DNA from 2 places in the Methylobacterium durans genome. Region 2 is predicted to be linked to the other one. Evidence: predicted binding sites of a transcription regulator. Region 2 holds the regulator's gene; the other holds the start of a gene.
The links. Region 2 encodes PhoB, which activates phosphate uptake and scavenging genes when phosphate is short. Its sites were predicted from a motif close to TGTCATNNANCTGTCAT; they were not measured.

Region 1 (14,753 bases), 2.9 Mb from region 2:
TGGAGCGCGACGAGCCGGTCGATCGCCGCAGAAGGGTCGGGCACCGATTCCATCGGTCGCAACTCGTCGTCGATCACGCGGCGGCCTCCGTACACGATGGGAATCCCGCCTCCGGCTCTACACCGCCGGGCGTCCCGGCGCGACGCCCCGCCGTGGTCGACGCTTGCACCGGAGGTCGGGCTGCCCGAAAGCGGGGGATCGGCACGAACGGGGACGGTCGGCATGAGCGAGGTGGACGGCGCATCGGCGGAGGACGGGTTCGAGCGCCGGCCCGGCGAGGAGTGGACCGCGCTTCCGACCGAGTTCGATGCCGGCCTGTACTTCATCGGCCGGATCTCGACGCCCTGGACCCGCCGCTCCGAGTGCCCGAAGAACGGACGCCAGACGAACGCAGTCTGCACCGTGCGGGTCGACCCGGCCTTCGTGCCGGCCCTCCAGAACGTCGAGGGCGCGAGCCACCTGATCCTGCTCTACTGGATGGACAGGGCCGCGCGGAACCTCGTGCGGCAGCGGCCGCGCCACGCCGACGGAAGCCGGGGCACTTTCTCGCTGCGCTCGCCCGCCCGGCCGAACCCGGTCGCCCTCTCTGTCGTCGAGCTCATCCGGCGCGACGGGGATACGCTTGTGGTGCAGGGCCTCGACTGTCTCGACGGGACGCCGCTCCTCGACATCAAGCCCTACTACGCCAGCACCGATTCGCGGCCCGAGGCCACGGTGGAGCGGTCGGGACGCTGAGCACGTCCGGCCCGGCAATCTCCGCCCGCCGAGGCCACCCAAATTGACACTTTTTGCGGGATGCCCCCGCTGTGCCCGGAATGTCGCAGCGCTATGAACAAAATGTGCTCTAATATGTTCTGATCAGGATGAATCCGACGCTGCGGCGTGCGGCCGCGAGGGGCATCGATGGGTCGAACGACGAAGGCATTGCGCGAGGCCGGGAGCGCCGCGGTCCGGCACGAGACGATCGATCCGGATATCTACGTGCCGGCCCTGCTGACGACCCTCTCGAACAACCTGACGCGGAGCGCCTCGACCTTCTACCGGCGGCATTTCGGGGTCGGCATCACCGACTGGCGGATCATGTACCGGCTCGCCTCCGAGCCCTGGGTGACGGCGCACCACATCTGCAACGCGGCCCAGCTCGACAAGGGCGTGGTGAGCCGGAGCCTCGCCTGGATGGAGAAGCGCGGGCTGGTGCTGGTGCGCGGCGACGAGACCGACGCGCGCCGCCGCCTCGTCGCCCTGTCGCCCGCGGGCCACGACCTGCACGACCGGATCACGGTGGTGGCGCTGGAGCGCGAGCGCAATTTCCTCGCGACGCTGACGACCGAGGAGACCGACGCTGCCATCCACCTCCTGCGCAAGCTGATCGGAAACCTGCGGGCCTTCCAGAAGCCGGTGGCGATCCCGCCGCCCCGGGACGTCCCCGCCGCTACGACGGTCGAGGCGGCGGGCGAGGTCCTCGCCGCCGCGGTCAGGCCGCGCGCCCGCGCGGCGGCGCCTTGATCCGGTACCAGCCGACATAGAGGGCCGGCAGGAAGAACAGGGTCAGGAAGGTGGCGGCGATGATGCCGCCGATCATGGCGTAGGCCATCGGGCCCCAGAACACCTCGCGGGCGATCGGGATCATGCCGAGGCTGGCGGCCGCCGCGGTGAGCAGGATCGGCCTCATGCGGTGGCGGGTCGCCTCGACCACGGCGTCCCAGGGCCCGAGCCCCTCCGCCTCGCATTCCTCGATCTGAGCGATCAGGATCACGGCATTGCGGATGATGATCCCGATCAAGGCCAGAATCCCGAGAATCGCCACGAATCCCATGGGCTTACCCGAGCTGAGGAGCGCCGCGACGACGCCGATGATCCCCAGCGGCGCGACGCTGGAGACGAGGAACAGCTTCTGCACGCTCTGGAGCTGGATCATCAGGAAGACCGCCATCGTCAGCAGCATGACCGGCACCACCGCCGCGATCGGCCCCTGGCCCTTGGCGGCCTCCTCGACGGCGCCGCCGGTCGCCAGCGTGTAGCCCTCGGGCAGCGCGCGCGCGTAGGCATCGATCTCGGCCTGGAGATCCGCCACGATGGTCGGCGGCTGCGTCGCGTCGATGATCGGCGCCTTGACGGTGAGCGTCGGCACCCGGTCGCGGCGCCAGACGATCGGCTGTTCGAGGTCGTAGTCGATCTTCGCGAAGGCGAGGAGCGGCACCACGGCGCCGTTCGAGAGCGTGACCTGCAGGCTCTGGAGCGTATCGAGGGAGGTGCGCTCGATGGTGCGGGCGCGGCCCACGACGTTCACGAGGTAGATCGAGTCGCGCACCTGCGTGATCGCGGAGCCGCCGACGACGCTGTTGAGGATCGAGGCGATGTCCTGGCTGGTCACGCCGAGCTGGCGGGCCTTGTCCTGCAGGATCTCGACGCGCAGCACCTTGCCGGGCTCGTTCCAGTCGAAGGTCGGCACGCCGACATGGGGGTTTCGCGCGACGATGTCGGCGAGCTTCAGGGCGTTCTCGCGCACCACCTGCAGGTCCGGCCCGCTGAGCCGGTACTGGATCGGCCGGCCGACCGGGGGGCCGAGGGAGAGCGGGTTCACGAAGACGTCGGTGCCGACGAAGTCGCGCTTCCCGAACGCGTCCAGGCGGGCGATCACCCGGTCGCGGGCCTCGAGCGACTTCGTGACGATCACGATCTGCCCGAAGAAGGCGTTGGCGAGCTGCTGGTCGAGGGGCAGGTAGAAGCGCACGGCGCCCTGGCCGACATAGGACGACCAGCGCTCGATGTCGGGGTCGCCCTTCAGCGCCGCCTCGAAGCGGTCCATCTGGGCCTTCGTCTCGGTGATGGTCGCGTTCTGCGGCAGCGTCATGTCGACGAGGAGCTCGGCCCGGTCGGAGGCGGGGAAGAATTGCTGCTGCACCTTCGTCATGCCGGCGATCGCGAGCCCCATCATCGCGACGCAGGCGAGCACCGTGGTCCAGCGGAAGCGCATCGCGACCCGGAGCACGCGGAGGAACAGGCGGGTCAGCCGGCCGCCCTCGTGGGAATGCGCCTTCATCGTCTTGGGCAGCAGCGCCACGCCGATGAGGGGCGCGAACAGCACCGCCACCACCCAGGAGACGAGGAGCGAGGCCGCGATCACCACGAAGAGCGAGTAGGTGTACTCGCCGGCCGCCGAGCCGTTGAAGCCGATCGGCAGGAAGCCCGCCACCGTCACCAGGGTGCCGGTGAGCATCGGGAAGGCGGTCGAGGTGTAGGCGTAGGTCGCAGCCTTCTTCAGCGAGTCGCCGAGTTCGAGGCGGGCGACCATCATCTCCACGGTGATCATCGCGTCATCGACGAGAAGTCCCAGCGCGATGATCAGGGCGCCGAGGGAGATGCGCTGCAGCGTCACCCCCATGATCTGCATGATCACGAAGACGATGGCGAGGACCAGCGGGATCGAGATCGCGACGACGAGCCCCGCCCGCAGCCCGAGGCTGATGAAGCTGACGACGAGGACGATGACGACGGCCTCGACCAGCGCCTGGGTGAAGCCGCCGACCGCCTCCTCCACGATTCTGGGCTGGTCCGAGACGAGGTGGATGCCGACCCCGATCGGGAGCTTGGCCTCGATCTGACGCATGCGCGCGCTCAGATCCTCGCCGAAATGCAGGAGGTTGGCGTTCGGCCGCATGGCGATGGCGAGCCCGATCGCCGGCTTGCCGTCGACCCGGAACAGGGCGGCCGGCGGGTCCTCGTAGCCGCGGCTGATCTCGGCGACGTCCGAGAGGCGGAAGAAGCGGTCGTTGAAGCGCAGGTTGATGTCGCGCAGCGAATCCTCGGAGGCGAACTGGCCGCTCACCCGCACCGAGACCCGCTCCGGACCGGCCTGGACGACGCCGGACGGCGAGATCGCGTTCTGGCTCTGCAGGGTCTTGATCAGCGACTGGATGTCGATGCCGTAGCCGGCGAGCTTGCGGGTCGAGAAGTCGAGGTAAATCGTCTCCTTCTGGCTGCCGAGCAGCAGCGTCTTGCCGATGTTCGGGACCTTCAGGATCTCGGTGCGCACGCCCTCGACGTAGTCGCGCAGCTGCCGGTGGGTCAGCCCGTCGGCGGTGAAGCCGTAGACGTTGCCGTAGACGTCGCCGAACTCGTCGTTGAAGAACGGGCCCTGCACCCCTTGCGGGAAGGTGTTCTGGATGTCCCCGAGGCGCTTACGCACCTGGTAGAAGGCGGGCTGGATCTCCCCCGGCTTTGTCGTATCGCGCAGGTTGACGAACACGGTCGCCTGGCCCGGCGTCGTGTAGCTCCGCACGTAGTCGAGGGCGTTGATCTGCTGGAGCTCCTTCTCGATCCGGTCGGTGACCTGCTCCAGCGTGTCCTTGATGGTGGCGCCCGGCCAGTTCGCCTGGACGACCATGGTCTTGATGGCGAAGGGCGGGTCCTCCTCGCGGCCGAGGCCCCGGTAGGCGATGGTGCCGGCGACCAGGCACACGGCCATCAGGAACCAGACGAAGGAGCGGTGCCCGAGCGCCCAGTCCGAGAGGTTGAAGCCCCCAGTGCGCACCTCGCCGCTTGTGTCGTTCGGTGCGTGCATCACAGGGGCTCTTCCGAGAGCCGGATCGTCTGGCCCTCCTGCAGGGAATGGACGCCGGCGACGACGACGCGCTCGTTCGGGTTCAGGCCGCCGCTCACCGTGACGCGCTCGGGGCCGCGCTCGGCCAGGGCGACGTCGCGGCGGGCCACGGCATTGCCGGCGGCGTTCACGATCCAGACCGAGTCGCGCCCGTTCTCCGTCAGGATGGCGGTGGCGGGCAGCGGGAAGCGGGGCGCGACCGGCCGCGACAGGGAGACCGTGATGGTCGCGCCGAGGCGGAAGGCGGAAGGCGGGTTCTCCAGGCTCATACGGATGCGCCGGGTGCGGGTCGACTGGTCGGCGAAGGGCGAGACCTCGCGGACCCGGCCCGCCGCCGTGACTTCGGGCGCGCTCTGGAGCGAGACCGTGAAGCGCCCGTCCTTGGGCATCGCGCCGGCCAGATCCTCGGGGATGTCGACGACGGCCTCGCGCTCCTCGGGGCGGGCCACGGTCACGACCGCCTGGCCGGCGCTCAGGACCTGCCCGACCTCGGCGCTGCGCTGCGTCACCACCCCGTCGAAATCCGCCTTCAGCTCGGTGTAGCCGATCTGGTCCTGCGCCTTCTGCAGGCTCGACTGGGCCTGGGCGAGGCGGGCCTGGGCGGTGTCGCGGTTGGCCACGGCGCCGTCGAGCTGGGCCTGGGTGACGTTGGCGCCCTCCATCAGGCGGCGGGTGCGCGCCTCGGTGGCCGCGGCATTCTCGGCCTGCGCCCTGGCATCGGCGACATCGGCCTCGGCCCGCACCAGGGCGAAGCGCGGCACCACGGGATCGAGGGCGGCCAAGCGCTGGCCCTTCGTCACGATGTCGCCGACCGTGACGTCGCGGGCGACCACCCGGCCGCCGATCTGGAAGCCGAGCTGCGACTGGTAGCGCGGCTCCACCGTGCCGGCGAAGGGGCCGAAGACGACCCGGTCGACGGGCTTGGCGAGGGTGTAGAGCACCGGCCGTACCGGCGGCGCCTCGGCCTTCTCCTGTGCCGGCTGGCAGGCGGCGAGGAGGAGGGGCATGGCGAGGAGACAGGCGCGCCCTGCCCCCTCTCCCGTTCGGGAGAGGGTTGGGGTGAGGGGTGCGACCTCTCCGGATACGGCCGATCCCTCACCCGGTCCGCGTGCCGCGGACTCAGGCCTTCCCGAACGGGAGAGGTGGGCGGATCGCATCCCCGTCGCGCTCATCGGCCGCCCTCCCCGCTCGCCGCCACCGTCACGGTCTGGCCCGGACGCAGGAACTGGATGCCCGCCGTGACGACCTGCTCGCCCGGCTCCACGCCGGCGGCGAGCGCGATCGTGTCGGCGCCGTAGCGCTCGACCGTGACGTTGCGCGGGGACACCGTGCCCGTCGCCGGGTCGAGCACCCAGATCGCGGGCCGGCCCTTCCAGCGGTAGAGCGCCGACCAGGGCAGCACGATGGCCGGTTGCGGCCGGAACTTGCCCCGCCCGACCACGACCGCTCCGAGCCCCATCTGCGGCGGCGTCCGGTCGAGCCCGACCTTGACCCGCACCGTGCCGGAGGACGGATCGACGCTCGGCGCGATCTCGCGGACGCTGCCCACCGCGACGACGCCGGGGTCGGCCTGGAGCACGACCTCGACGGTCTTCGAGTCGGGCGGCGTCGCCAGCAGCGCCTCGTAGACGTTGAACACCGCATCGCGCGGCCCGTCCTGCGCGAGAATGAGCACGGACTGGCCCGCCCGCACGACCTGGCCGGTCTCCAGCGAGCGGCTGAGCACGATGCCGGCGACGCCCGCGCGCAGCTCCGTGTAGGAGAACTGCTCCTGCGCGGTGCCGAGCGCGGCCTTGGCCGAGTCGACCGCCGCCTGGGTCGTCCGGAGCTGCTGCTCGGCATTGTCGAAGGCGGGCCGGGTCGTGTAGCCGCTCGCCAGCAGCGTCTCCTGGCGCTTGAAGCTGAGCTTCGCCTGCGTGAGCTGCGCCTCCGCCGAGGTGAGCGCCGCGCGGGCGTTGTCGAGGTTCGCCCGCTGCTCCTGCGGGTCGAGGCGGGCGAGGACCTGATCGGCCTCGACATGGTCCCCCACCTCGACGAGGCGCGCGCCGACCTTGCCGTTCGTCCGGAACGAGACGTTGGTCTGCGCCTGCGCCTGCACGTCCCCGGTGATGACGATGTCGGTGGCGATCATCGAGCGCTCGGCCGCGACGACGCGCACGAATGTCTGCGCCGCGAGCGGCTTCCCGGGCTCCGTCTGGGCAGAGAGGGCGGGTGCGGCGACCGCGCCGGCCAGCAGGACGGCGCAGATGGCGAGCGGCGTTGATCGACGTCCCGTCATGGCAACATCTCGGGCGGCACCTCGGGCCAAGGCCGCGATTCGGCCTATCGCCGCGCAGCCATATCCACTACATTACCGACCGTCCAGACGGTTTTTAACAGGTCGAGGGTATGGCGAAGGCGCGCACCCGGCGGGAGGACCGGCCCGAGATCATCCTCGACGCGGCCGAGGCGCTGCTGCGCCGCTCCGGCAGCCGCACGCTGACGATCGACGCGGTGGCGGCGGAGGCGGGCCTCAGCAAGGGCGGGGTGCTGCACCATTACGCCTCGAAGGACGCGCTGGTCACGGCGCTCGCCGCCCGCAAGGTGGAGCGGCTGCGCGCCGGCATCGGCGAGCACGCCGCCGCGCTGGCGGCGTCGCGGGCCCGCATGCCGCTCGCGATGATCGGGCACGCCCGCGAGGTCTACGCCGAGGAATGTGGTTTCCCCGATTCCCTGCTGATCGCGACCGCGGAGAACGCGGAGGCCGTCGCCGGCTTCCGGAGCTTCCTCGCCGAGCGCCTGCGGGATCTCGCCGAGATCGAGGCGCGCCCGGGCGCCGGGGCCGCCTTCCTGTTCGCGATCCTCGGGCTGATGATGAGCCGGTCGCTCGGCTTCCACGAACTCGACGGTGCGGAGCTCGACCGGCTGTTCGGGGCGCTGGAGGCGCAGGCGCGGGCCCTGCCGGAGGGCTAGCATTACAGTTGCAGTTTCGTTCTGAGGTGCGCCTGTCGGGCGGCAGCTTGGTGGGCGCGCCGCCAGGCTGACCAAGCGAGCACGAGCGCGGGCTCAATGCGCCGCTGCGCCAGCCGCATCGCCACGCGCCGGATCTCCTGAATGGACCACGGCACCGGCGAGCTTGGCGATGAGCGGCGTTTTTGGGGGCGTTCCGTTGGCCAACCGGCGCACCCGCGCCAACATCGCAAAAGCCAGCATCACCAAGCTGACGTGCCGGTGCCAGCCGTGCCACGAACGGCTCTCGTTGTGGGCCAGCCCGAGCTCCGTCTTGGCGGTCTCGAACGCGTCCTCGATGGCCCAGCGTCGCCCCTCCACGGCCACCAGCGTCTGCACCGGCGTGCCGGCCGGGCACCAAGTGGTGAAGTAGGAGAAGCTCCCGTCCGACAGGCTGCGCCGCACGAGCAGGCCGCGCGTCCACACGCTCTGATCAAGAGCGGCGTCGAGCGCATCCGCCGGCAGCGTGGCCAGCGGCAGGTAGGCCCAGTCGAACAGGCGCGGTCCCTTCGTGCCAGATCCGGCCGAGAGCCGGATCCAGTCTGTCTTGGAGAGATCCTTGGCGATCTCCTCGGCGGTGCCCGCGACGTCGAGGTTTTGGTCCCAGGACCAGAACCGATGCTGACCCGTGACACCGAGCACGTAGCCCTTGTACGCACGGCGCAGCGCCAGCTCGATCTCGCCAACCCCGTAGATGCTGTCAGCCGCAACCCACGCAAACGGCACCTCTGCCTTTATCGCCCGCTCGATCATGGCCAGCGCCAGCTGCGGCTTGGTGGCAAAGGTGATGGCCTCCGGCACATGCGCCGTCCGCCTTCGAGCCGGGTCTCCGGCCCAGGCTTTGGGCAGGTACAGCTGACGATCGATGAAGGCGTGGCCCTGATCCGAGACGTAGGCGGCAAACACCCCGATCTGGCAGTTGGTGATCTTGCCAGCTGAGCCTGTGTACTGCCGGCCCACACCGCACGAGGCTCTGCCCTGCTTCAAGAAGCCGGTCTCGTCGATCACCACCACCGCGTCAGGTGAGCCGAGCGTCTCGAGGACGTAGTCACGCACCACGTCCCGCAGCGCCTCCGCGTCCCAGTGCGTGCGACCGAGGACAGCCTGCTGGCGCCAGGGGCCTGGATCACCAGCAGCTTCAGCCCGCATCCAGCCGGTCTTGCGCCGCTCACCCCCAAGCAAGCCCTCCAGGAAGGCGTTGGCGGAGGCGGCGACGCTCGGGGCGGCAAACAGCGGGCGGATGCGCTGCTTGGCCTGCCGCAGTGTCGTCGACCAGAGCTCCAGCGTGGATTCGAGCGAGGTTGAGGACATCGCGCTCTCCCATCCGAAACCACTCAGATAGGAGCCTCACCCTGCAACTGTAATGCTAGGGGAACCGTCGGTCTCCTGACGCGGAGCACCTGCCCGGAGCGTCAGCGGAGGGCGACCCGGGACGGAGATCGGATGCTATCCCCCGGCCTCGGCCGCCATCGCCTCGAAGACGAGGGCGTGGCGGGCCGCGATCGCGTCGACGTCGTGGCCGTAGCCGCCGCCGATGACCGCCACCAGCGGGATGCCCCGCGCCCGCGCCTCCCGCACGACGAGCCAGTCGCGGGCCGCGAGGCCCTCGTCCGTCAGGGCGAGGCGCCCGAGCCGGTCGTCCCGGTGCGGATCGACGCCGGCATTGTAGAAGACGAGGTCCGGCCGCAGGGCGTCGAGGAGCGGCGGCAGCCGGCCCGCGAGGATGGCGAGGTACTCGGCGTCGCTCTGGCCGTCGGCAAGGCCGATGTCGAGGTCGCCTGCGATCTTGCGGGCGGGGTAGTTCTTCTCGGCGTGGATCGAGAGGGTGAAGAGGTCCGGGCAGGCGTAGAGGCAGTCGGCGGTGCCGTCGCCCTGGTGGACGTCGCAATCGACCACGAGGGCCCGGCCGATCGCGCCCTCCCTCTGCAGGGCGCGGGCCGCCACCGCCACGTCGTTGAACACGCAGAAGCCCGCCCCTTGCGCCCGCCGCGCGTGGTGGCTGCCGCCCGCCGCGCTCCCCGCGAGGCCGTGGGCCAGGGCGAGCCGCGCCGCCGCCAGCGTGCCGCCCGCCGAGGCGCGGGCGCGGCGCGTCACGCCCGGATCGATCGGCAGGCCGATCGCCTTCTCGATCTCGCGGGGCACGGCCGAGGCGAGCACGGCCTCGACATAGGCGCGGTCGTGGACGAGGCAGAGGGTCTCCGCCCCCGCCGGCTCCGGCGTCACGAAGCCCGCCGGCGCGAGGCCGCGGGCGGACAGGATCTCGGCGAGCCGGCCGTACTTGCCCATGGGGAAGCGGTGCCCCGCGGGCAGGCTCGCCTGATAGGCCGGGTGATAGACGATCGGCGTCACGCCCGGCCCCTCCTCCGGCGCCCGCGGGCGCTCCCTGGTTCGCGGCCTGTCATACGCCTGATACGGCCCGGCTGTTAGGGGCCCTGTTCGGATTGGGACCGGCAGGGATCGGCGCGTGCCGTCCCGTCGCGAGCCCGGAGCCGAGGAGCGAATTCATGGCGGGATTCATGGACGGCGCCTTCGCGAGCGGCATCCCGATCGCCACCCTGGCCGTCCTGGCGCTCTGCGCCCTCGTGACCCTCGTCAATCTCGCGAGCCTGATCGTCGCCGCGCACCGCATCGGCGCGGTCCGGACAGGCTCGACCATCCCGGCCGGCGCTCCCGTCTCCCTGGTGCGGCCGGTCTGCGGGCTCGAGACCTTCAGCGAGGAGATGCTGACCCGCGGCTTCCGCCTCGACTATCCCGCCTACGAGCTGATCTTCTGCGTGGCGGATGCGGGAGACCCGATCCTGCCGCTCCTGCACCGGCTCATCGCGGCCCATCCGTCCGTGCCGGCGCGGATCATCGTCGGCGACGAGCGGGTGAGCGACAACCCGAAGCTCAACAATTGCGTGCGCGGCTGGGAGGCGGCCCGCCACGAATGGGTGGTGCTCGCCGATTCGAACGTGCTGATGCCGCCGGACTACCTGCAGCGGCTGCAGGCGGCGTGGCGGCCCGACACCGGCCTCGTCTGCTCGACGCCGGTCGGCGCCCGGCCGGACAGCTTCCCGGCCGAGGTCGAGTGCGCCTTCCTCAACACCCTGCAGGCGCGCTGGCAATATGCCGGCGAGGCCCTCGGGCTCGGCTTCGCGCAGGGCAAGAGCATGCTGTGGCACCGGCCCTTCCTGGAGGCTCGCGGCGGCATCCGGGCGCTCGCCGCCGAGATCGCGGAGGACGCCGCGGCCACGAAGCTCGTGCGGGTGGCGGGACGCCGCGTCCACCTCGTCGCGGCGCCCTTCGAGCAGCCCCTCGGGCGGCGGAGCCTGCGGGAGGTGTGGGCGCGCCAGATCCGCTGGGCCCGGCTGCGGCGCGTCACCTTCCCGCTGTTCTTCGCCCCCGAGATCGGCACCGGCGCCCTCCTTCCCCTCGGGCTCGGCGCCGCCGCGGTCGAGGGCGCGCCCGCGCACCTCGCCCTCCTCGCGATGGCGGCGCTCTGGTACGGCGCCGAATTCCGGCTCGCCGCGCGCGCCGGCTGGCACCGCTCGCCGCGCCTCGTCCTCGCCTTCCTGGTGCGGGACGCGATGCTGCCGGCCCTCTGGGCCGCCGCCTGGATGCGGAGCGCGATCGTCTGGCGCGGCAACGCCATGGACATCCGCCCGAAGGCGGCGGGGGCCTTGCGCCCACGGGTCAGGGCCGCGTGAGGCCGTCCTTCCGGGCGGTCGCCGCCTGATCTACACCGCGGGTCGAGTGACACGCTTCGGACACGCGAAACGACCCGCCCATGAGAATTGCCGTCCTCGAGACCGGCCGGCCGCCGGCGCGCCTCGGCGGGCGCTATCCCGGCTACGGCGCGATGGTGCGCAGCCTCGTCGGGCCCGGCCACGATTACGAGATCGTCCGCGCCGATGCCGGGGCGCTTCCCGCGCCGGACGCGCACGCGGCCTACCTGATCACCGGCTCGCCGGCCGGCGTCTACGATCCCGATCCGTGGATCGCGGCGCTGATCGCCTTCCTGCGGGCGCTCGCGCCCGACCGGAAGGTGGTCGGGCTCTGCTTCGGCCATCAGGTGATGGCGCAGGCCTGGGGCGGGCAGGTCGTAAAGTCGGAGAGGGGCTGGGGCCTCGGGCTGCACCGCTACGCGATCGTGGAGCGAGCGCCCTTCATGGATGGCGGCGACGACGCGATCCGCGTGCCCGTGAGCCATCAGGACCAGGTCGTGGCTCGGCCGCCCGGCGCGCGGGTGCTCGCGGCCAGCGCCTTCACCCCGCACGCGGTGCTCGCCTACCGGGACCGTGCCGCCCTCTCCTTCCAGTGCCATCCGGAATTCAATCCCGACTTCGCCCGCGCGCTCACGGACGGGCACCGGGCGGGGGAGACGGATCCGGCGCTCGTCGCGGCGGCGCTCGCCTCCCTGGACGCGCCCCACGATTCCGGCCGCGTCGGCTCCTGGATCCGGCGCTTTCTCGATGAGGATTGAGGCTGCGTGGTGCGGGTAGAGGGAATCGAACCCCCACGCCTTGCGGCTGGCGATTTTGAGTCGCCCGCGTCTACCAATTCCGCCATACCCGCGACCCGCGCCTCATCGCACAAGTTCGCCCCGGCGGCCAAGGACTTTTGCGGAGACGGTGCGGCGCGCCTTCACTGGCCAGGGCCGCCCGCCTGTGCTCAAAGGTCGGCGCCTCTCCCCGACCGGACAAGGACCCGATGATCCGCGGCCTCTACGAGTGGATACTCGCGCTCGCCGGCAAGCCCTCGGCGCCCTGGGCGCTCGGCGCCGTGGCTTTCGCGGAGAGCTCGTTCTTTCCCGTCCCGCCCGACGCCATGATGGTGCCGATGGCGGTGAGCCGGCCCGACCGGGTCTGGTTCTACGCCCTCGTGGCGACGGTGGCCTCGGTGGCGGGCGGCCTCGTCGGCTACGCGATCGGGGCCCTGCTGTTCGATTCCCTCGGCCAGTGGCTGATCCGGCTCTACGGGCTGCAGAACTCGGCCCATACCTTTCAGGAATCCTACGCCGAGTACGGCCACTGGGTGATCCTGCTGAAGGGCCTGACGCCGATCCCCTACAAGCTCGTCACCATCACCTCGGGCTTCGCGCATTACAGCCTGTTCTGGTTCACGGTGCTGTCGATCGTCACCCGCGGCGCGCGCTTCTTCCTGCTGGCGGGGCTTCTCGGGCGCTACGGCGTGCAGATCCGCGGCGTGCTCGACCGGCACCTGAACGCGGTCGCGGCGATCTCGGTGGCGGTGATCGTGCTCGGCTTTGTGCTGTTCAAGCTGGTGCTGTGATGCGTGCGGCCGGTCTGTCGAGCCTCCGCGTCGCCGCCCTCCTCGTGGCGCTCGGCGCGGCGCTGACCGTCGGGGGCGCCCTCGTGTTCGAGCACGGGCTCGGCTACGTGCCCTGCAAGCTCTGCCTCACCGAGCGCATCCCCTACTACGCCGCGGTGCCGCTCGCGCTCGCCGCCCTCGTCCTGCCGGCGCGCCTCGCCCGCCTCGCCCTCGGGCTCGCGGCCCTCGGCCTCCTCTACGGAGCGGGCCTCGGGATCTACCACGCGGGCGCGGAATGGGGGTTCTGGCCCGGCCCGAGCGATTGCGGCGGCGGCGCCGGCGCCAATCCCGAGGCGATGAGCGATTTCCTCGACCGGCTCAAGACGACGCGGGTGGTCGATTGCTCGACGGCCGCCTGGCGCTTCCTCGGGCTCTCGCTCGCCGGCTGGAACGCGCTGATCGCGGCCGCCCTCGCCTCGGTTGCCGGCGGGGCCGCCATCCGGCGCGACGCGCCCCCTCTCCCGTTCGGGAGAGGGCGGGGGTGAGGGGTGCGGCCTGTCCGGGTATGGCGCACCCTTCACCCAGTCCGCGTGCCGCGGACTCGACCTCTCCCGAACGGGAGAGGGGATCCGCGCCTCATCCGGGAGCCGGCCCGGCCCGAACCCGCCCTAGTTCCGGTCGTCCGGCATCGGCGGCAGCGGCGCCACGTCGATGCCCTCCTCGATGAGGGCGCGGGCCTCCTCGGGGCTCGCCTCGCCGTAGATCGGCCGCTCCGCGACCTCGCCGTAATGGATCTTGCGGGCCTCCTCGGGAAAGCGCGGGCCGACATGCTCGGCGGTGCTCTGCACGTGCTCGCGCACGGCGCGCAAGAGCGCCCTGAGCTTCTGCTCCGGCTCCGCAATCATCGGCATGGGGCTGGGCCCGGGTGCCTCCGGGAGGGGAGCCGGCACGGGCGCCGACCGCTCGCCCCGGTCCGTGCGGGCGATGCGGGGGGCCATCAGGCCCTTCTCCACCTTGCCCGATCCGCAGAGCGGGCAGCTCACGAGGCCGCGCGCGGCCTGCTCGTCGAAGGAGGCGCTTGAGGGAAACCAGCTCTCGAACGTGTGGCTGGCCTCGCAGACGAGGGTGTAGCGGATCATGACGTCAGGATAACGCGCGACTCATGAACAACGCCCCACCCGCTCGACGGTGAAGGGCCGCGCGTGCTGGAGCGCCGGGATGCGGCCCCGCGCCTCGGCGACGCGCGCAAGGTCGATCTCGGCGAGGATCACGCCGGGCTCCGCCCCGTCGGCCTCGGCGATCACCCGACCCCAGGGATCGACGATGATCGAGTGGCCGTAGGTGTCGCGTCCGTCCTCGTGGCGCCCGCCCTGCGCGGCCGAGATCATGAACGAGCCGGTCTCGATGGCGCGGGCCCGGTGCAGCACGTGCCAGTGGGCCTCGCCGGTCTGCTGGGTGAAGCAGGCGGGCGCCGTCAGGATGCTGGCGCCGGCCTCCGCGAGCGCCCGGAACAGGGCGGGGAAGCGGATGTCGTAGCAGATGCCGAGCCCGATCGGAGCCAGAGCCGTGTCGGCGACGATCGCGCAGGCGCCGCCCGTATAGGTGGCCGATTCACGCCAGCGCTCGCCGTTCGGCAGATCGACGTCATAGAGGTGGAGCTTGTCGTAGGCCGCGACGATCTCGCCCTGCCCGTCGATCAGGAAGGCGCGGTTGGCGATCTTCTCGCCGTTGCGGATCGCCAGCGAGCCGATCTGCACCACGGCGCCGGTCTCGCGGGCAACGTCGCGGAGCGCGGCGAGCGTCGGATCGTCCTCCTGCGCACGCACCCTCTCGAACATCGCCGTGCGGCTGCGCTCGACCAGCGAGGTCATTTCCGGCGTCTGAACGTAGTGTGCGCCGGCCGCCACCG
Region 2 (14,753 bases):
GCGGGAGACCGGCCCTTCGACGTGATCGCCTGCGGCGACGAGGCGGCCCGCAAGAAGCCGGCGCCGGACGTGTTCGAGCTGGCGCTGCGCCGCCTCGGCGTGGCGCCGGAGGAGGCCATCGCCTTCGAGGATTCGGCGGCCGGCATCCGCTCGGCCCTCGATGCGGGCCTGCCGGTGATCGCCACCCGCAGCCGCTACACCGAGAGCCACCGCCTCGACGGCGCCTTCTCGGCCCTGTCCGACCTCGGCGAGCCCGGCCACCCGCACCGCCACATCGCCGGCCAGGACTGGCCCGGCGGCGTCGTGACCCTCGCGTCCCTCAGGGAGTGGCACGCCCGCCGCGAGGCCGCGGCCGCCTGAGGGGCGCCTCGCCGTCGTCCCCCTGCGCCTTCCGGGGAAAGAGCGTCGCCCCGGCGAGCGCGCCGAGCGCCGCCGCGAGGCCGAGCCGGAGCCAGCGACCGCCGGCCCGGGGGCCCTGCCCGCGCTCCGACCGCTCTCCGATCCCGTCCGATCCGCTCCCGCCCGCCTGACCCGTCATCGCTCGCGTTGCCTCCCGCCGGGGCGCCGGCCTATAACCGCGCTCTTCCCAACGCGGCGACGTCGAGGATGGGGCCGGGTGGCGGCCGCGTTTCTCCGTCGCGAACGAACCGACAAGGTCACGCCATGGCCGGCCATTCCCAGTTCAAGAACATCATGCACCGCAAGGGCCGGGTGGACGCCGTCCGCTCGAAGGTCTTCGGCAAGCTCGCCCGCGAGATCACGGTGGCGGCCAAGCTCGGCACGCCCGATCCCGCCATGAACCCGCGCCTGCGCGCCGCGATCCTCGCGGCCCGGGCCGAGAACATGCCCAAGGACAACATCGAGCGCGCCATCAAGAAGGCGGCCGGCGGCGAGGGCGAGAATTACGAGGAGATCCGCTACGAGGGCTACGGCCCGGGCGGGGCCGCCCTCATCGTCGAGGCGCAGACCGACAACCGCAACCGCACCGCCTCCGACGTGCGCTCGGCCTTCACCAAGTCCGGCGGCAGCCTCGCCGAGACCGGCGCCGTCGCCTTCCTGTTCGACCGGGTCGGCATCGTCGCCTTCCCCGCATCCGTCGCCGACGCCGACGCGATGCTGGAGGCCGCGATCGAGGCGGGCGCGGACGACGTGCGCTCGGACGAGCACGGCCACGAGGTGACCTGCGCGCAGGATTCCTACGGCGAGGTGACGAAGGCGCTGGAGGCCCGCTTCGGCGAGCCGAGCCGCACCGCCCTCGTCTGGAAGGCGCAGACGACGATCGACGTCGACGACGAGACCGGAGAGAAGCTGATCCGCCTCGTCGAGGTGATCGAGGACCAGGACGACGTCCAGAACGTCTACGTCAACTTCGCCCTCTCCGATGCGCTGATGGCGAAGCTCGCGGCGTGAGGAGCCGACCCGCGTACCGCGCCGCTCCCCTTGCCGGAGCGGCCGGGACGATCACAGTTTCGTAGGGGCCGCACGGACCGGCCGCGAGGGACTTGCCTTCCGCGGCGCGTAGGACAGAGTTCCGGTTCGGCTCAGGCGAGGACGGCCCGGCAAGCGCGATGAAGAAGGCCCAGCACGTCATCTCGCGTCCCGGCGGCCGGTGGAGCGTGCGTCCGTCAGGGGCGGCGCGCGCCTCCCGCATCTTCGCGACGCAGGCCGAGGCGATCCGCTACGCGCGCGAGCGGGCCCGCGAGGCGGGCGCGGACCTCTACGTCCATCGCCGGGACGGCACGATCAGCGCGCGGGATCGATACGGGAGCGGGCCGGAGCCGACGCGCGGCTGAAGGGTCGCGGCGCGTGCCGTTCGAGACGAACGTCTTCGTCAACTGCCCGTTCGACGACGCCTACCTGCCGCTCCTGCGGCCGCTGCTCTTCTGCCTGCTCGATCTCGGCTACGAGCCCAGGATCGCCCTGGAGCGCCTGAACTCAGGCGAACCCCGCATCGAGAAGATCGTCGCGCTCATCCGGGAGTCGCGGTTCGGCATCCACGACCTGTCGCGGATCCAGGCGGCGCGCAAGGGCGAGTACTACCGCCTGAACATGCCGTTCGAGCTTGGGCTCGATGTCGGCTGTCGCCTCTACGGCGCCGACGCGCTCCGCTCCAAGAAGTGCCTGATCCTCGAGGCCGAGCGATACCGCTACCAGGCCGCCCTCTCGGACCTGTCGAACTCCGACATCGCCGTGCACGGCAACGAGCCGCTCAGCGTACTCAGCGAGGTCCGGAACTGGCTCTCGGCCGAGGAGAACCTGAGCGCGCCCGGGCCCTCGGCGATGTGGGACCGGTTCAACGACTTCGTCGCCGTCAACTACGATGCCTTAACGGAGCGCGGCTACTCGGACCGGGATGTCGAGCGACAGCCCATCCCCGAACTGCTCGCGGGGATGCGGCGATGGGTGGCGGCGCATCCTGCGAACCGCTAGGGTCCGCCGCATCAGGAGAGACCCCATGAGTGCCCCCGTCCGCATCCTCGGCATCGATCCGGGCCTGCGCCGCACCGGCTGGGGCGTGATCGAGGCGGCCGGGTCGAAGCTCGCCTATGTGGGCTGCGGCGCCATCACCTCCGACGGCGACCTGCCGCTGGCCCTGCGCCTGCGCGAGCTCTACGAGGGCATCACCCGCACCGTCGAGGCGTTTCGGCCCGACGAGGTCGCGGTGGAGGAGACCTTCGTCAACAAGGACGCGCAGGCGACGCTGAAGCTCGGCCACGCCCGCGCCGTCGCGCTGCTGGTGCCGGCGCTCGCCGGGGTGCCGGTCTTCGAGTATGCGGCCAACCTCATCAAGAAGACGGTCGCGGGCTCGGGCCACGCCGAGAAGGTGCAGATCCAGGCGATGGTGAAATTCCTGCTGCCGAAGGCCGAGTTCAAGCTCGCCGACGCGGCCGACGCGCTCGCCATCGCCATCACCCACGCCAACCACCGCGGGGCGCATGCCCTCAAGAGCCGGCACCTGCCAGCGGGCGTCGGCGGCCCGGCGGCGGCGCGGATCGCGGCCGCGCTCGCCCGGGGTTGAGGGCTACTCCACCGCCTTGAACTCGCCCTCGAGGCGCAGCGACACCTCGTCGCCGAGCACGGGCAGGAAGGCGTTGATGCCGAACTCCGAGCGCTTGAGCACCGTGCGCCCGTCGAAGCCGACCGTGTACTTCTTGTCGACGGGGCTGATCCCGGCCTGGTTGAAGGTCGCGTCGAAGGAGACGGGCTTCGTCACGCCGCGCAGGGTGAGGTCGCCGTTGATCCGGGCCGTGGTCGGGCTCGTCGGCTCCACCGAGGTCGAGGTGAAGGTCGCGGTCGGGAATTTCGCCGCGTCGAAGAAATCCGGCGTCTTCAGGTGCTGGTTGAGCTTGTCGTTGAGGCCGTTCACGCTGTCGATCCCGATCGTGACCGTGATCCGGCTCTTGCCCGGCTCCTTCGGGTCGAGGCTGGCCTGCGCCGCCACGTCGGTGATCTGGCCGTAATAGGTCGAGTAGCCGAGATGGCTCACCGACCACGTGATCTTGCCGTGGGCCGGGTCGAGCAGGTAGGCGCCGGGGCGCACCTGCGTCGGGTCGGTCGTCGGGGCGCCCGGATTCTCCGCCGCGGCGGGTCCGGCGAGGACGAGGGCGGCGGCGAGGCCGGCGGCGCGGAAGGGGAAGGACGCGGTCAGGCGCATCGGGCGGTCGCTCGAATCGTCGGGTGGCTTGCCCCGGCCGGGGCGCGGACCTTGATTTCACGAACCCGGCGGCGGCTCAAGGCCGCGTTGGCGACAGGACCCGGGACCCTGTAGGGCAGGGTCTCGGGATTGGAACGGACGGCTCGATGATCGGGAAGCTCAGGGGCTTGGTGGATTCCTACGGCGAGGATTTCGTCATCCTCGACGTGAACGGCGTCGGCTACGTGGTGCATTGCTCCGCCCGCACGCTGCAGCGCCTGCCGCAGCCCGGCGAGGCGGCGGACCTCTCGATCGAGACCCATGTCCGCGAGGACATGATCCGCCTCTACGGCTTCCGCTCGGACGCGGAGCGGGAATGGTTCCGCCTGCTCCAGACCGTGCAGGGCGTCGGCAGCCGGGTGGCGCTCGGCGTCCTCTCGGTGCTGGAGCCGGCCAACCTCGCCACCGCCATCGCCACGGGCGACAAGGGCGCCATCGCGCGCGCGCCCGGCGTCGGCCCGCGGCTGGCCGCCCGGCTCGTCGCCGAACTGAAGGACAAGGCGCCCGCCTTCGCGCCGATCGACCCCGCCCTGATCGCGCTCACCGGCGCCGTCGAGGACCGCACCGCGCCCCAGCCCGTGGCGGACGCGATCTCGGCGCTGGTCAATCTCGGCTACCCGCAGGTCCAGGCCTCCGCCGCGGTCGCCGCCGCGATGAAGGGCGCGGGCGAGGGTGCGGAGGCGAAGACCCTGATCCGGCTCGGCCTGCGCGAACTGGCGCGCTGACGCGGCCCGGCCCGCATCCCGCGCGCCCGGCACCCTCGTCAGAATCGGATATCCCACGGATCCGGCTGCCGATTTTCATGGGGCGGGCTGCGTCCGGCTCCCGCCAGCGGCCTGTGCGCGATCAACGCGCCGACGTCGCGTTCGTGATCGCTCCGCCGCCGCGATCATCGCCGCGCCTAGACCACCTACGGCTGCATCGGCACCGGGTTCCGACTACTCGACGCCCGAGAACATCTCGTCGAAGGAATAGCCGGAGCCGCGCACCGTGCGGATCGGATCGGACTGGCGGGCCCGGTTGATGGCCTTGCGCAGGCGGCCGACATGCACGTCCACCGTGCGCTCGTCGATGTAGACGTCGTGGCCCCAGACCCCGTCGAGGAGCTGCTCCCGCGAGAAGACCCGTCCCGGGCTCTGCATCAGGAATTCGAGGAGCTTGAACTCGGTCGGTCCGAGATGGATCTCGCGGCCCGAGCGGCGGATCCGGTGGCTGACCCGGTCGAGCTCGATGTCGCCGGCCACCAGCAGGTTCGCCACGTGCGCGGGCTTGGCCCGCCGCAGGAGGGCGCGCACGCGGGCCAGAAGCTCGGGCACCGAGAACGGCTTGACGATGTAGTCGTCCGCCCCCGTGCCGAGGCCGCGGATGCGGTCCCCCTCCTCGCCGCGGGCGGTCAGCATGATGACGGGCAGCCGCTCGGTCTCCCGCCGCGCCCGGATGCGGCGGCAGAGTTCGATCCCGGAGAGTCCCGGAAGCATCCAGTCGAGGAGGACGAGGTCCGGCACCTGCTCGGCGAGGCGGATCTCCGCCTCGTCGCCGCGGATGGCGGAATCGACCGTGAAGCCCTCGGCCTCCAGGTTGTAGCGCAGGAGGAGGGTCAGGGCCTCCTCGTCCTCGACGATCAGGATCCGCGTGCTCATGCCTGCTCGCGCCTTCAGGCTCCCACGCCCGGCAAAACCGTCGCGTAGTTCGAGGCGTCGTTCTTCGGGCGCTCGATGGCGAGCGTCTCGCCGGTGGCGAGGTAGTGGATCGTCTCGGCGATGTTGGTGGTATGGTCGCCGATCCGCTCCACGTTCTTGGCGCAGAACAGGAGATGCGTGCAGAACGAGATGTTGCGCGGATCTTCCATCATGTAGGTCAGGAGTTCACGGAACAGGGAATTGTAGAGGGCGTCGATCGCCCCGTCCCGCTCCCAGACGTCGTGGGCGGATTTCGTGTCCCGGCTGGCGTAGGCGTCGAGGACGTCCTTGAGCTGCTCCTGCACGAGGTCGCTCATGTGCTGCACGCCGAGCACGATCTTCTGCGGCTGGGCCTGATCGCTGATCGCAACGACGCGCTTGGCGATGTTCTTCGCGAGATCCCCGATCCGCTCGAGATCGCCCGAGACCCGGATCGCCGAGATCGTCTCGCGCAGGTCGATGGCGAGCGGCTGGCGCCGGGCGATGAGGAGGACGGCGCGCTCCTCGATCTCGCGCTGGAGCACGTCGAGGCGCTTGTCGGCGGCGATCACGGCCTGGGCGAGCACCGTGTCGCGGCGGACCAGCGCCTGGCTCGCCTCGGCCATCATCTTCTCGGCGACGCCCCCCATCTCCGAGATCGACCGGCGCAGGTCGTTGAGATCGTTGTCGTAGGAGGTGACGATGTGCTCGGACATGGTCGTGATCCTCGGGGCTGGCGCGGGAACGGGAGAACGGGAATGGACCGGCTCAGCCGAAGCGGCCGGTGATGTAGTCCTGCGTCTGCCGCTTCTCCGGGTTCATGAAGATCCGGGTGGTGGGGCCGAACTCGACGAGCTCGCCGAGATACATGAAGGCGGTGAACTGCGAGATGCGGGCCGCCTGCTGCATGTTGTGCGTCACGATGGCGATGGTGAACTCGTCCCGCAGCTGCTCGATCAGTTCCTCGATGCGCCCCGTCGAGATCGGGTCGAGGGCCGAAGTCGGCTCGTCGAACAGGATCACCTCCGGGCGCTGCGCCACCGTGCGGGCGATGCAGAGGCGCTGCTGCTGCCCGCCCGAGAGACCCATGCCGGACTGCTTGAGCTTGTCCTTCACCTCGTCCCAGAGGGCGGCCTTGCGCAGGCTTTCCTCGACCCGCAGGTCGAGCTCGGCCTTCGGCAGGCGCTCGTAGAGGCGAAGCCCGAAGGCGACGTTGTCGTAGATCGACATCGGGAAGGGCGTCGGCTTCTGGAACACCATGCCGACCCGGGCGCGCAGCTCGTTGAGGTCGACCTTCGGGTCGAGGATGTTCTGGCCGTCGAGGAGGATCTCGCCGTCCGCCCGCTGCTCGGGATAGAGGCTGTAGATCCGGTTGAAGGTGCGCAGCAGCGTCGACTTCCCGCAGCCCGAAGGCCCGATCAGCGCCGTGACCTGCCGGTCGTGGAAATTGAGGTTGATGTTCTTCAGGCCGTGGAACGTGCCGTAGTAGAAGTCGAGGTTCTTCACGGCGATACGAACGGGCGCGCTGGCGTTGGCCTGGCTGCGGCCGCTGAGCGACGCGCTGACGGCGGGGGAGGCGCTCATCGGGTGGTTCCTTCGGAAGGCCGTTCGGCCGGAGAGGGATCGGTGCGCGGGCGCTCAGCGCGCCCGCTCGGACTTCACGACGAGGCGCGCCACCACCGAGAGGGCGAGGATCGCGACCGTGATCAGGAGGGCGCCGGCCCAGGCGAGGCTCTGCCAGTTCGGGTAGGGCGAGAGGGCGAACTGGTAGATCATCACCGGCAGGTTCGCGACGCCGCCCATCAGGCTGGCATTGAACCAGGAGTTGTTGTTGAGGGCCGTGAACAGGAGCGGCGCCGTCTCGCCGGCGATGCGGGCGAGCGCCAGGATCACGCCCGTGACGATGCCGGCGGAGGCGGCCCGCCACGTCACGCTCATGATCACGCGGGAGGGCGGTGCGCCGAGGGCGGCGCCGGCCTCGCGCAAGGGGCCCGGAACGAGGCGCAGCATGTCCTCGGTGGTGCGCACGATGACCGGCGTCGCGATGATGGCGAGCGCCACGCCCCCGGCCCAGCCCGAGTAGGTCCCCATCGGCCGCACCATCAGGGTGTAGACGAACAGGCCGATCAGGATCGAGGGCGCGGAGAGCAGCACGTCGTTGAGGAAGCGGATCACGTCGGCGAGCTTCGAGCCGCGGCCGTACTCGGCGAGATAGGTCCCCGCCATCACGCCGATCGGGGTCGCCACCACGATGCCGATCAGGGTGAGGACGAGGCTGCCGAGCACCGCATTGGCGATGCCGCCGCCCTCCGAGCCGGGGCCCGGCGTCGGCTGGGTCAGGAGCGTCGCCGAGAAGCCGCGCAGCCCCTCGACGATGAGCATCAGCAGGATCGAGCCGAGCACCACGGCGCCGATCAGCGTCGCCACCAGACAGGCAACCTTCAGGGTCCGGTCGGCCGCGCGGCGGCTCGGGCGCACGCGGCTCCCGATCGGCGGGCGATCCCGGGTCGCGGCTTGCGTCATGGGGTTGGCGGCATCCATCGGTGGCCTCCTCAGGCGACCTTGACGCGGCGCACGAGCAGGCGCGCGATGATGAGCACGATGAAGGTGACGACGAAGAGAATGCAGCCGAGCGCCATCAGCGCGTTGAGCTGCATGCCATCCGCCTCGTTGAACTCGTTGGCGATCCGCGAGGCGATGGTCGAGCCCGGATCGAAAATCGAGGCGGAGAGGCGGTTGGCGTTGCCGATCACGAAGGTGACCGCCATGGTCTCGCCGAGCGCCCGGCCGAGGCCGAGCATGATGGCGCCGATGATCGAGACCGAGGCCTGCGGCACCAGCACGTGGCGAACCACTTCCCAGGTGGTGCAGCCGATCCCGTAGGCGCTCTCGCGCAGGATGGTCGGGATCTGGTCGAGCATGTCGCGGGTGATCGAGGCCACGAAGGGCACGATCATGATGGCGAGGATGATGCCCGCCGTCAGGATGCCGACGCCCGAGGGCACGCGGGCGTAGAGCAGCGTGCCGACGATGGGCAGCCCCTCGACGAGGTTCGAGACCGGCACCTGCACGAAGCGCGCGAAGAGCGGCGCGAAGATGAACAGGCCCCACATCCCGTAGATGATGCTCGGCACCGCGGCGAGGAGCTCGATCGTCATGGCGACGGGCTTGCGCGCCCAGCCGGGGCAGAGCTGCGTCAGGTAGACGGCGATGGCGAGCGAGAGCGGCACGCCGATCAGGAGGGCGATCAGCGCCGAGGCGATCGTGCCGACGACGGCGACCCAGGCGCCGAACTGCTCGGTGCCGATGTTCCAGGCCGTGGAGGTGACGAAGCCCGGCCCGAACTCGCGGAAGGCCGGCCAGCCGCCGTAGGCGATCGAGCCGAGGATGCCGGCGAGCACGAGGAGGACGATCAGGGCGGAGCCGTAGGCGGCGGCGCGGAACAGGCCGTCGAGCCCCTTGCTCGGGGGTCTGCGGACGATTCCCGCATCGGAGCGCGCCAGCGCGATCTGTTCGGTCAAGGAGGCCATCCGCAATTCTCGTCGGTTCGAGGCGTTTAGCGCGCGGCGGGTTCGGATGCGAGCGGGGCGGCAGGCACGCCCCTCCCCCGTGCGGGGGAGGGATCGAGGGTGAGGGTGGCGCCGTGACGGGCCGGCAGGACCGTCCGCATCCCATCGCTCCCCTCGCCCGGGTGGATCTCGGGCGAGCCCGAGATCCACCCGGGGAGGAGGCAGGGTCGGCCTCACATGTTGAAGACGGGCTTCCCGTCCTTGCCCTTGATCTGCTTCCACTCCTCGTGGATCAGGCCGACGACGTTGTCGGGCAGGGGCACGTAGTCGAGCTCGGTCGCGAGCTTGTCGCCGTTCTTGTAGGCCCAGTCGAAGAACTTGAGCACATCCGTCGACTTCGCGGCGTCGGCCGGATCCTTGTAGACCAGGATGAAGGTCGCGGCGGTGATCGGCCACGCTCCCTCGCCGGCCTGGTTCGTGAGCGAGATGCCGAAGCCCGGGGCGGCCTTCCAGTCGGCGCTGGCGGCGGCGGCCTGGAACGCCTTGTCGTCCGGCTGCGGATACTTGCCGGCCTTGTTCTGGATCAGCGTGTGGCTGAGCTTGTTCTGCTTGGCGTAGGCCGACTCGACGTAGCCGATGGCGTTCGGGACCTGCTTGACGGTGGCGGTGACGCCCTCGTTGCCCTTGCCGCCCTGGCCGGCCGGCCAGGAGATGGTGGTGGCCGCACCGAACTCCTTCTTCCAGGGCTCGGAGACCTGGGAGAGATAGGTGGTGAAGATGTTCGTCGTGCCGGACGCGTCGGAGCGGTAGACCGGAGTGATCGTCGCCTCGGGCAGCTTCACGCCCTCGTTGAGCGCGGCGATCTTCGGGTCCGACCACTTGGTGATCCGGCCGGCGTAGATGTCGGCCACGACCTCGCCCGTGAGCTTGAGCTTGCCCGGCTCGACGCCGGCGATGTTCACCACGGTGACGACGCCGCCCATCACGGTCGGGAACTGGACGAGGCCGTCCTTCTCGAGGGCCGCGCCCTTGAGGGGCGCGTCCGTGGCGCCGAAATCGACGGTCTTGGCCTGGATCTGCTTGATGCCGCCGCCGGAGCCGATCGACTGATAATTCAGGCCGGTGCCGGTTTCCTTGCGGTAGGCCTCGGCCCACTTCGAGTAGACGGGGAAGGGGAACGTGGCACCGGCACCGGTGATGTCGGCGGCCGTTGCGGGGAGGGCGAGCTGAATCGTCGCGATGCCGATGGCGAGCGCGTAGCTGAAGGGTTTCACGTGCGTCTCCGTTTGCTGCCGGGCGTCGAGCCCCGCGGCGCTCCGGTTCCGGAGCCCTGAGGCATTGCGCGGACGGCTGAGAAGCCGGCCGGGGCTGCGATAGCCGCCCGACGATGCCGCCTCTATGACGGGGACATGACAGGCGGATGACAGCGCCGGGCGGGAGCGAGCCTCCGCACCGCTTACGCACTCAACCGCAGGTTCTCTGGCGCGGATCCGCACGTCCAAGGCAGGGATCGGCCGAGGTCGACACCCGCAATGGCACGGTTTGGCGGCCTCGCGCGTTCCTCAAGCGGAACGGTCGCGGATCCTCAATCCGCGGCGCGTCGCCGGACGGATACGATGTCGAGCGTGGACAACGGACTTTCCGCAGTCGCGGCGGATCAGGCGGGCCGGGATCCGGCGGATCCGACCGAGGCCGCCTATCTGGAGCTTCACCGGCGGCGCGAAGCGCTGGAGCGGAGCCTCGCGCTCGTGCAGATCCGCCTGCGTTGTGCGGCCGACGCGGCCGACGCGGCCCGCATCAAGGCCGAAGAGGCGAGCCAGCTCCGGGATCTCGATCAGGTGCTGACGATGATCCGCGCCGCCGAGTACAAGCGCCGGCCGGGTGCGCGGCGCTGGTGATCGTCAGACGGAGCCGCGCTGCCTGTCGCGCTCCTTGTGGCGCAGGCGCAGAAGCAGGTCGACCTGCGAATCGGGAATCGGCTGCCGGTCGACGCTGTCCTCGTAGATCGTGCGAAGCGCATGGCCGAGGCGGAAGCGGGTGTCGACACTGAGAACCGGAGCGGAGGTGCAACCCTCCGTCGAGAAGCTATCCGATTGTGCGATCTCCTCGCGCATCGTCTCTCCCCTTGAGACTGGAACGCCGCTCCCCGCAGAAGGCAGGGAGCGTCGCGGTGAATCTCGCGCGGGATGGTTAACAAATCATTACGGCCAAGTTGTGCGCAAGTCTGCGGCGCGCGGTTCGCATGGTGAGGATGCGCCGAGCGCAGCGGGCAGCGCCGAATACGCTGCGTGACTGGTCGCGGAGCGTGCGGCGCGCGCCCTCAAGCCCCCGCACCTTGCAGAAGCCGCGCCGCGGCCGCGCGCGCCTCGTCGGTGACCGTTGCGCCCGCGAGCATCCGGGCGATCTCCTCGCGCCGCGCCTCGACGGGCAGTGTCGCGACCCGTGTCGCGACCCGATCGCTGCCCTTGACCGGGTCCTTGGCGATCAGGAAATGCGTCTGCGCCCGCGCCGCCACCTGGGGGGCGTGGGTGACGGCGACGACCTGCACGTCGCGCGACAGCCGGGCGAGCCGCGCGCCGATCGCGTCCGCGACCGCGCCGCCGACGCCGGTGTCGATCTCGTCGAAGATCAGGGTCGGCGCCGAACCCTTGTCGGCGAGCACCACCTTCAGCGCCAGCATGAACCGGGAAAGCTCGCCGCCGGAGGCCACTTTCATCATCGGCCCCGGCCGCGTGCCGGGATTCGTCTGGGCCCAGAACTCGACCCGGTCGCTGCCCGCGGCGTCGCGCGAATCGGGATCGGTCGCGATCTCGGTGATGAAGCGGGCGCGCTCGAGCTTGAGCGGGGGCAGCTCCGCCTTCACGGCCGCGTCGAGTGATTTGGCCGCCCGCTTCCGACACTCGCTGAGCTTGGTCGCCGCCTTGGCGTAGGCGGCCTCGGCGGCATCGAGCGCCTGCTGCAGGCCGCCGAGCGCCTCCTCGCCCGCGTCGATCGCCGCGACGTCCGCGACGTAGCGCTCGCGCAGGGCCGCGAGATCGTCGGCCGCCACGTCGTATTTGCGGGAGGCGGCGCGCAGGGCGAACAGCCGCTCCTCGACCCGCTCCAGCTCGCGCGGATCGAACTCGGTCTCGGAGAGGGCCGCGTCGAGAACGGCGCGCGCCTCGTCGAGCGCCACCAAGGCCGCGTCGAGGGCGGCGATGCAGGGCTCGACGAGGGCAGGCAGTTGCGCGGCCCGCCGCTCCAGCTTGCGCACGGCCGACGAGAGATGGGCGCTGCCGGAATTCGCGCCGCCGACCGCCTCCAGCGCGTCGTTGAGCTCGCGCGCCACCTTCTCGCTCTGCTGCATCACGGTGCGGCGCTCGGCGAGCGTCGCTTCCTCACCGGGCTGGGGATCGAGGGTCGCGAGTTCGTCCACGGCGTGGCGCAGGAAGTCCGATTCCTTGCGCGCGGCCTCGACGCGGGCGCGTTGGTCGGCGAGCGCTCCGCGAGCGCCGCGCACGCGCTTTGCGGCCTCGCCGACCGCCGCGAGCGGTCCCTGGAGCCCACCGAAGGCGTCGAGGATGGCGCGGTGCGTTGAGGGGTCGGCGAGAGCCCGGTCATCGTGCTGGCCGTGAATCTCGACGAGGGCCGCGCCGATCGCGCGCAGCACCTGCACGCCCACGGGCTGGTCGTTGACGAAGGCGCGGGTGCGCCCGTCCGCCATCTGCGTGCGGCGCAGGATCAGGTCGCCTTCGGTGTCGATCTCGGCCTCCGCCGCGACGGCGCGGGCCGGGTGGTCGAGGGGCGCGTCGAAGACGGCAGTGACGCTGCCCTGGCTTTCGCCGTGGCGCACGAGGCGCCCGTCACCGCGGCCGCCGAGGGCCAGGGCGAAGGCGTCGAGGAGGATCGACTTGCCCGCGCCTGTCTCGCCGGTCAGGACGCTCAGCCCGTCGCGGAAGTTCAGCTCAAGCTTGTCGATCAGAACGATGTCGCGGATCGCAAGCTGCACGAGCATGCCGCGTCGGAAGCCCTGTCGTCACTCTGGAAGGCCGTCATGTAAGGCCAAGCGCTGCGGAGCGCACGCCTAAAATGCAGCGCGGGCGAGGCGGCGTCTGCCGGCCTCGCCCGCGATTCGTAGAAGGACCGCCGGGCGGCCTTACTGAGCCGAGGCGGTGCGCCCGGTGACCGATGAGAAGACGCGGCTCAGCCAGGAGCCCTTCTCCTCACGCGGCTCCAGGCCGCCGTTCTGCAGGAGCGCGTGGGCATCCTTATACCAGGGCGAGTCGGGGAAATTGTGCCCGAGCACCGCCGCGGCGTTCTGCGCCTCCTGGGTGATGCCGAGTGCCATGTAGGCCTCGACGAGGCGCTCCAGCGCCTCCTCGGTGTGGCGGGTCGTCTGGTACTTGCTGATCACGTCGCGGAAACGGTTGATCGCGGCCGGGAAGTTGCGCTTCTGCAGGTAGTAGCGGCCCACCTCCATTTCCTTGCCGGCGATCTGGTCGCGGGTGATCTGGATCTTGGCCTTGGCGTCGTTGGCGTATTCCGAGGTGGGGTAGCGCTGGACCAGTTCCTGGAGGGCGACGAGCGCCTTCTCCGAGCGGTCCTGGTCGCGGGTCACGTCGGGGATCTGCTTATACTGCGACATCGCCATCAGGTACTGGGCGTAGGCCGCGTCCTTGCTCGCCGGGTGGCGCTGCAGGTAGCGCTTCGAGGCGTTGATCGCGTCGTCGTACTTCTGGCCCTCGTAATTCGCGTAGGCTGTCATCAGCAGCGCTTTGCGCGACCAGTCGGAGTAGGAATACTGCTTGTCGAGGTCGCCGAACTTCTTGACCGCGCCCTCGTAGTCGCTGTCTTCCATCTTGGCCAAGCCCTCGCTGTAGAGCTTGTCCGCGGGGACGTCCGGGATGACCTCGGGCTTGTACTTCTCGGCGAAGGGATTGATCGAATCGAGCGCGTCGCAACCGCCGAGTCCGAGGCCGAGGACGCTCAGGAGCACGGCCGCCAGCGCACCGCGGTTCGGATAGGTGACAGGCATTTGCGGTTCATTCCCCAACAGGCGCGGCTCATTCTGCGAGAGCCTCGCGCCGCCAAGCCATCACGAGTGTCGATCCGGCGGGCGGGGACCATGCCACGGTGCCGCGCACCGCCGCTTGCCCCGAAGCCCACTCTTCACAGACGATTCACCCTGGCGTCCAATTCGGGCGTGAAAACGGCGGCCATGCCGCCGGCGCGATCGGATGCGGGCTGTGTCTTGAGGGTTACAGGTCGCCCGCGAAGGCGGCGATCCCGAGGCCGACGCCGAACTCGGCGAGCGCGCTCTCCCGGCGGCCGCCCTGGGCCTCGACGATCGCGTAATTGGCGCGATCGGAGAAGAGGGCGGTGAGGACGCCGACATTCATGCGATGACCGCCGCAATAGGAGCGGTAGGCTCCCTGGAGCGGCAGGCCGGCAAGGGCGAGATCGCCGACCGCGTCGAGGAACTTGTGGCGGACGAACTCATCGGCGAAGCGCAGGCCTTCCGGGTTCACCACGGCGGTCTCGCCGACGGCGACGGTGTTCTCAAGGGAGGCGCCGAGCGCGAAGCCCGCCTTCCAGTAGCGCTCCACGTCCTTCATCATCCCGAAGGTACGGGCGCCCGCGATCTCGCGGCGGTAGGAGGCGGCGGTGAGGTCCATGGCCTTGCGGCTGCGGCCGATCACCGGGCTCTCGAAATCGATCTCGACGTCGAGGCGGAAGCCCCGGTCGATGGGGCGGAGCTCGGCGAAGGCGCGGCCGACCTCGATGCGGACGGGACGAAGGACCTTGATCCACTTGCGGGGCGCCCCGCAGGTCGTGAGGCCGACGCCGTCGATGGCACGTACGAAGGGAAGGGCGCTGCCGTCGAGGATGGGCATCTCCGGCCCGTCGATCTCG

Region 1: the regulator PhoB is predicted to act here: its motif matches at 9,988-10,004, upstream of DK389_RS00135 (ceramide glucosyltransferase).

What each region holds. Positions count from the first base shown of each region.
Region 1 is NZ_CP029550.1:23,399-38,151, forward strand. It holds gene DK389_RS00090 (AMP nucleosidase) at 1-77, opposite strand, end outside; gene tsaA (tRNA (N6-threonylcarbamoyladenosine(37)-N6)-methyltransferase TrmO) at 223-735, shown strand; gene DK389_RS00100 (MarR family winged helix-turn-helix transcriptional regulator) at 904-1,506, shown strand; gene DK389_RS00105 (efflux RND transporter permease subunit) at 1,475-4,564, opposite strand; gene DK389_RS00110 (efflux RND transporter periplasmic adaptor subunit) at 4,564-5,610, opposite strand; gene DK389_RS00115 (efflux RND transporter periplasmic adaptor subunit) at 5,772-6,881, opposite strand; gene DK389_RS00120 (TetR/AcrR family transcriptional regulator) at 6,992-7,555, shown strand; gene DK389_RS00125 (IS701 family transposase) at 7,649-8,902, opposite strand; gene DK389_RS00130 (histone deacetylase family protein) at 9,038-9,940, opposite strand; gene DK389_RS00135 (ceramide glucosyltransferase) at 10,096-11,280, shown strand; gene DK389_RS00140 (type 1 glutamine amidotransferase) at 11,361-12,056, shown strand; tRNA gene DK389_RS00145 (tRNA-Leu) at 12,064-12,148, opposite strand; gene DK389_RS00150 (YqaA family protein) at 12,284-12,865, shown strand; gene DK389_RS00155 (disulfide bond formation protein B) at 12,865-13,389, shown strand; gene DK389_RS00160 (DUF1178 family protein) at 13,513-13,983, opposite strand; gene DK389_RS00165 (carbon-nitrogen hydrolase family protein) at 14,005-14,753, opposite strand, start outside.
Region 2 is NZ_CP029550.1:2,927,723-2,942,475, reverse strand. It holds gene DK389_RS13480 (HAD-IA family hydrolase) at 1-360, shown strand, start outside; gene DK389_RS13470 (YebC/PmpR family DNA-binding transcriptional regulator) at 664-1,410, shown strand; gene DK389_RS13465 (DUF2188 domain-containing protein) at 1,569-1,793, shown strand; gene DK389_RS13460 (hypothetical protein) at 1,807-2,430, shown strand; gene ruvC (crossover junction endodeoxyribonuclease RuvC) at 2,456-3,019, shown strand; gene DK389_RS13450 (YceI family protein) at 3,023-3,655, opposite strand; gene ruvA (Holliday junction branch migration protein RuvA) at 3,802-4,419, shown strand; gene phoB (phosphate regulon transcriptional regulator PhoB) at 4,633-5,334, opposite strand; gene phoU (phosphate signaling complex protein PhoU) at 5,349-6,068, opposite strand; gene pstB (phosphate ABC transporter ATP-binding protein PstB) at 6,121-6,936, opposite strand; gene pstA (phosphate ABC transporter permease PstA) at 6,991-7,893, opposite strand; gene pstC (phosphate ABC transporter permease subunit PstC) at 7,905-8,882, opposite strand; gene pstS (phosphate ABC transporter substrate-binding protein PstS) at 9,095-10,135, opposite strand; gene DK389_RS13410 (hypothetical protein) at 10,478-10,759, shown strand; gene DK389_RS13405 (hypothetical protein) at 10,763-10,975, opposite strand; gene recN (DNA repair protein RecN) at 11,182-12,855, opposite strand; gene DK389_RS13395 (outer membrane protein assembly factor BamD) at 12,997-13,875, opposite strand; gene lpxC (UDP-3-O-acyl-N-acetylglucosamine deacetylase) at 14,099-14,753, opposite strand, start outside.